Linked DNA regions of Pigmentibacter sp. JX0631. The protein of the gene in region 2 interacts with the protein of the main gene of each other region in a pairwise test. Links are inferred from orthologs where the notes say so. Each region holds a gene or a part of one and is shown on either strand. Other genes may lie near its edges.

Region 1 (3,280 bases), 1.3 Mb from region 2 along the record:
TTTGGCAAAACTTTTATTCTTATACTGAGCGTCCAAAATTGTTAAATCCTGAAAATGGATGGATTCAAAATGCAAATAGTGATCCCTGGTTTACTGCTTTTACAGAAAACAAAAATGTTATTCAAAAAAGTAACTATGCAATTGGAATTACTGTTGGAGAGCAAACAATGTCTTTGCGCGATCAAAGATCAGCAAAACTGCTTTCGCAGAAAAAAATTGCCAGTTTAAGTGACCTTATTGATCGGAAATACAATCCAGAAGTAGAATTAGCTTCGCGTGTTCTTTCTGATTTAATTGAATTAGCTGCAAAATCAAAAGATAGTGATGTCATAAAAGCAGGAGAAATATTAACGCAATGGGATAAAACTACAAATGAAAATAGTATTGGAGCAAATTTATTTCTTAAATGGTTCGACATATATTCAAGTCGCAATGAATCTTTATTAAATGCGAAAATTTTTAAAAATATCTGGGATCCAAAATTGCCATTAACTACACCGAACGGCATAGCTTCACCTATTGAAGCCATCGCCGCATTAAAGGAAGCGACAAAACAAATTATAAATACAACTGGAAAAATAGATGTCCCATGGGGAAATTTAAATAGAATGTTAATTAAAAACACAAATTATAATTTTCCAGCCAATGGCGGCCCTGGTGATCCTTATGGAATTTTCCGTGTTTTAACTCCTTGTCCTGATACTAAATCTTCACATAACGTTACCTGTCATGGAGATAGTTACATAGCAGCTGTTGAGTTTTCGGAACCAATGAAGGCAAAGGTTTTGTTAACTTATGGAAATTCTTCGCAACCAAATTCAAAGCACCGAGGAGATCAATTACCACTTACCAGCAAGAAACAATTACGAGATGCTCTACTAACAAGAGAAGAAATTGAAATGTCTATGGAAGGCTACGATATTTTAGATCATAAATAAAAAATGTTATTATTAATATTATTTAACTCATAAATATGAATATTATTATTTTATTTAGAGCATAAAAAAAGAGAATGCTGAGTTTCAACATTCTCTTTTGTTTTTTCAACCTATAAATTAGTTCTTTATGTAAGTTATTTTTAAAATCCAAACATAAATTACTCTGGTTACTTTAATTAACCATTCATACTATTTAGGAACTCATCATTAGTTTCACAGCGTTCGAGTCTTTGTAGTAAAAACTCCATCGATTCAATAGGCGACATTGGGTGCAATACTTTGCGAAGAACCCAAAGGCGATTAAGCGTTTCTCTGCCAAGAAGCAAGTCTTCACGGCGAGTTGCACTTTTATTGATGTCAATTGCAGGGAATACACGGCGTTCAGCAAGACGGCGATCAAGCACAAGCTCCATGTTACCAGTACCTTTAAATTCTTCAAAGATAACTTCGTCCATACGGCTGCCTGTATCAATTAAAGCAGTTGCAATAATAGTAAGGCTTCCACCTTCTTCCACATTTCGCGCTGCACCAAAAAAGCGTTTTGGTTTGTGTAACGCATTGGCATCCACACCACCTGTTAGAATTTTACCGCTTGGTGGTACAACACTATTGTAAGCACGAGCGAGACGCGTAATGGAATCGAGTAAGATAACAACATCTTTTTTATGCTCAACAAGACGTTTTGCTTTTTCAATTACCATTTCTGCAACTTGCACATGGCGTTGAGCTGGTTCATCAAACGTTGAACTGACAACTTCTCCACGCACAGAACGTTCCATATCTGTTACTTCTTCCGGACGCTCATCTATAAGTAACACTATTAAAACAGCTTCAGGATGATTTTGCGCAATAGAATTTGCAATATTTTGGAGTAAAATAGTTTTCCCTGTTTTTGGAGGAGCAACAATGAGTGCACGTTGTCCTTTTCCAATTGGGGCAAATAAATCAATTAAGCGAGTGCTATAAATTTGTGGATCATTTTCAAGTTTAAAGCGAAAATCTGGGTGAATTGTTGTTAAGTTATCAAACAATATTTTTTCGCCAGTAAAATCTGGAGTTTCTCCATTAACTGATTCTACTTTTAATAAAGCAAAGTAACGCTCATTATCTTTTGGTGGACGAATTTGGCCAGAAACAGTATCACCTGTTCTGAGATTAAAACGTCTAATTTGCGACGGAGAAACATAAATATCATCAGGCCCAGGCAGGTAATTATAGTCAGGGGCTCTTAAAAAACCAAAACCATCAGGTAAAGTTTCAAGAACACCTTCAGAATAAACAACCCCATTGCGCACAGCTTGAGCTTCTAAGAGAGCAAAAACAAGATCTTGTTTTCGTAAGTTTGCAGCTCCATCAATACCCATATCTTTTGCCATATGCACAAGATCGCTAATATGTTTTTCTTTCAGTTCTTTTAAATTCATTACAGGAACTTCTGAATTAAATTCAGGTTCTTTTTCATCAGCACCACCAGTTTGCACAGGGCGTGGATTTTCAGGACGTCTACCCATGGAATTTGAACCTTGACGGTTAGGCATACCCATAGAAGGATTTGAATAAGGACGTCCAGAGTTTTGATGACCGCCTTGTTGTGATTGCGGCATTCCACTCGCAGTTCCAGAATTCATAGAGGCTTGCGGAGAACCCATTCTATTTGGCGGCGGTGCGCTCATTCCAAAAGGAGAAGATGGTCTTAAATTGGAATTACTGTTTGACATTGAGCTGTTGGAAGAATTTGAGGACATATTTGAAGGTTCTTTATTTCTTGTAAATACTCTTCTAGAAGGGGTGTAAGTCGAAATACCCTCATTATCACCTTCATTTTGCGTTGAAGATGAATTTTCATTAAATAGCGTACTTTCTTCTGGGGTACGGCGAATATATCTTCTAGTTGAAGTGGAATTATTATTCCGTTTACGAGAGGAAGGAGACTCATTATCGAAGTCATCATTGTTTTTATCATCTACCATGCTGAATGATTCCAAAGAAAAAAGTTGAAGGAATAAATAAAAGAAGGGATTTTTGGCCGGTTGTGCCATATAAAAATCGGAAGCTTGTGAAAGCAACCCCTTTTATAACAGGGGTTGAATTTCTTGTCAACAAATCGCAGCAAAAGAAAATTCTTTCTATTGCCATTCGCTTTGAGTTTTAGAAAAAACTTCTTTAATAACACTTATCGCAAAGTTTAAACTGTCCTCTTTCATTACTAACGGAGGGGCAAAACGAATAGTGACATCGTGGGTTTCCTTTGCAAGCAAACCTCTGGCCTGCAACAGTTCACTAAAAAATCGTCCATGACCTGCATTTGGGTGTATTTCAATTGCATTTAATAAGCCTTTTCC
Region 2 (3,090 bases):
AAAAGAGAAGTAATTCTTTCAAAACGTAGCGGATTGCTTGGACTCAAGGTAACTGCTTTTTTAAAAACTTTTATAGCCTCTTCTATTTTATTCATATTGACATATATTTTTCCTAATTCATCATAAGATTGAACGTATACAGGATTTTTTTCAATTGCTTGTCGGCACATTGTTTCTGCTTTTTGATAATTTCTCATCATCCTGTAACAAATAGCAAGTCCAACACGAGCTCGACATGAATTAGGTAATTTTTTTAGTAAAAGTTCATATTTATTCAAAGCAATTGGATAGTCATCATTTTTGATCATTGATTTTGCTTCTTGAAACTTACTTTCTATACTATTTGGATTATTATAGCTTTGCATACAAATTGGTATTTTTTGAGCTAAAGCTTGAAAAGTAAATGGCTTCTTTAAAAATCCGTCTATCTCATATTCTGCTAACAAAGCAATGTTTTCTTTTGTTACACGTCCACTCATCATAAGAAAAGCAATTTTATTTAATTCATTAGAATCTCTTATTTCTTTTAATAAATCTACCCCATTTATAAGAGACATATCTAATTCACAAATTACAAAATCAATTTTTTTGTTTCTAATAATTTCACATGCTATTAAAGAACTTGTTGCTTGTGTTACATACTTAAATCCTAATGACTTTAATCCAGCAGAAACCGTAGTCCGAATGGCTTCACTTTCATCTACAATTAAAAAAGATAAATCTTCAGGAAGCTCAAGAACTAAAGTCATAAAAAAATTCCTTAAATAATAGCAAGTAACTTAATACAAATTCTCGTTAATCTTTTTAAAATAAAAAATTATATTTTCTAAATACTTATTTGTTAATTCATTATTTTTATAAAAAATAGCACCTAATATTTTTTTATCAAGATCTATTCTTTTACATATAGAATTTATTTCTATACTATTATATTCATTTAACTCAAATAATGCTGGATCTATTGATAAAATAAAATGTTCATCACTATCCATTTTTATTTTTCCATGCTCTATTCTTACAGCAAAACCTGTTTTTGAAATATCAATTAATGTGCATTCTAACACTCTAGTTATTTCTTTACTTTTAATTAATACTGGAATTCCACTTTTATATCTTTCAGAACTTCTTCTTTCCATTTCATTATTTTTTCCCATGGAAACTTAACCTTTAAGAAATTGTATTTAGAATTTTTATCCATCATTAATTGTATAAAAAAAAACAGAGCTTTTAAAGCTCTGTTTTTAATATAGTCAAATATTATTTTTAAAAACTATTACTCACCGTCTTTTAGCTTTTCAACTTTATTAAATTCAAGTTCAACCGGAGTAGCTCTACCAAAGACAGAAATAAGTAAACGAAGTTTCATTTTGTCAGGTTTTACTTCATCAATATCGCCAATAAAGTTAGTGAATGGACCTTCAATTACTTTTACTTTCTCACCTTTTTCAAATGCAGTAAGCGGCTTAGCCGGTGCAGCCTTAGTAGCTTCAGCAGCTTTATTAAATATACGACTGATTTCTTCATCAGGAACTGGTTTAGGATCTTGATTAGCCGCTGCACCAATAAAAGAAGAAATTTTTGGCGTATCTTTAACACATCCAAAAGTAGCTTTATGATCAGGATCCATTTGGACAAATAGATAACCAGGCATCATTTTTTGTTCTACTTTTTTCTTTTTTCCGCCTTCATCTATTTTTTCAACCGTCATGGTAGGAATTAGAATTTGACCAAAATAATCAGTCATTTTTAGCTTTTTAATGCGCTCTTCTAATGTTGCTTTTGCTTTTTTTTCCATCCCAGATTGGGTTAAAACGGCGTACCATTTAAATCTTTCATGTGTAAACGAATTTGTCTTTGCTGTAGTTTCTTGTTCACTCAATTTTGTATCCACCATAAATTTAAATTCCTTGATTTATCAAATTTGCTTAAGCTGCAGTATTCATAATTAAATTGATCGCTTTTAAAAATATCATATCAGCAAAAAACAACACAATGGAAGAAACAATGACAAGCGCAATAACAATGGCTGTTGTTTTTTGAGCTTCTTTTAAGGTTGGCCATGCAACGCGAGAAAGCTCATCACCAACATCAACAATAAATTCCTTTAATTTTTTATGTAAAATTAAACCAATTAATACAGATAAGGTTAGAACTGAAGCTACTATAATATTAACGATATGAAAATTACTGTTTTGAATACTCAATACACTGGAAACATCTTGAGGAAAATAATTTCTTCCTAAAAATCCCCATAAAGCATAAAAAATATACCAAAAATAAGCAGCAATAATACCATAAAATAGTGCTGCATAACGATAAGCCACTTGAGAAACTTCATTCATTTGGTTTTTATCTCCTATTGGGCTGAACCCAGTAACATTTCAAAAGCCCATTAAATGAACCTAGAGCTATCACGGTTTACTTATGATGGGCAAGCGAAAAACAGAGACCGCTAAGTCTTTCCACTACTTAATGAGATTTCTTCTAAATAGAGGGAAAACAAAGATGGGTCCACTGCCTATGACTTGCATTTGTCTTTTTATGACTTGCTTCACGATAACTAAAAAGGCATGGATGACTATAAGTATTTTCTCTTAAAATCTCAATATTCTCACTTGGAATGCCGGATATATAACCCTCTAGCGCCGCTAAAAGTTGTAAATCTGGAAAAATTTTCCCTGGAATGAGAATAGAATGCTGATTTTTAAATAAATTACTTTGCACAACATCCAAAAGAGAGGGATCTTGTTGAATATTTGTTAGTAAATTGTAAAGATCTAAATAGCTTATTGCATTGTTATATTTCGATGTCAGTGAGCTAAAATGCTGTTGAAAAGCAGTCGCAACATCACTGCCACATTCATAAGACACTCCAAAAATAGCTGGTGCAATATGAATATGTAGTTCATTAAGCAAATTACTTTTGGAAATTCCTAGCGCATTTGCCTCAACTATTAAACGTTCAATGGTATTTTGTATAATTCCCTGAGTTAATCCCTTCCAACCCGCATGAGCGATAGCTCCAATAAAATATTCAGCATTTTCAAAAACAAAAACAACAGCTAAACAATCCGCCGTGCGTATAGATAA

What was found.
Region 1: the proteins of nusG (region 2) and rho interact in binary tests that used the Escherichia coli proteins (3 or more experiments, as listed by UniProt). The link is inferred for Pigmentibacter sp. JX0631 from one-to-one orthologs.

Annotation. Positions count from the first base shown.
Region 1 is NZ_CP123622.1:926,480-929,759, forward strand. The notes cover bases 239-3,182. They hold rho (transcription termination factor Rho), read right to left. Parts: upstream 2,363-3,182; coding sequence 1,115-2,362; downstream 239-1,114. Other genes in these bases: QEJ31_RS04010 (penicillin acylase family protein), read left to right, coding at 239-938; rocD (ornithine--oxo-acid transaminase), read right to left, coding at 3,065-3,182. In the rest of the region: more of QEJ31_RS04010, read left to right, coding at 1-238; more of rocD, read right to left, coding at 3,183-3,280. UniProt on the Escherichia coli protein: Facilitates transcription termination by a mechanism that involves Rho binding to the nascent RNA, activation of Rho's RNA-dependent ATPase activity, and release of the mRNA from the DNA template.
Region 2 is NZ_CP123622.1:2,210,266-2,213,355, reverse strand. The notes cover bases 85-2,838. They hold nusG (transcription termination/antitermination protein NusG), read right to left. Parts: upstream 1,895-2,838; coding sequence 1,274-1,894; downstream 85-1,273. Other genes in these bases: QEJ31_RS09740 (polyphenol oxidase family protein), read right to left, coding at 2,485-2,838; secE (preprotein translocase subunit SecE), read right to left, coding at 1,926-2,342; QEJ31_RS09755 (PilZ domain-containing protein), read right to left, coding at 780-1,154; QEJ31_RS09760 (tetratricopeptide repeat protein), read right to left, coding at 85-749. Outside these bases: more of QEJ31_RS09760, read right to left, coding at 1-84; more of QEJ31_RS09740, read right to left, coding at 2,839-3,090. UniProt on the Escherichia coli protein: Part of the processive rRNA transcription and antitermination complex (rrnTAC). The complex forms an RNA-chaperone ring around the RNA exit tunnel of RNA polymerase (RNAP).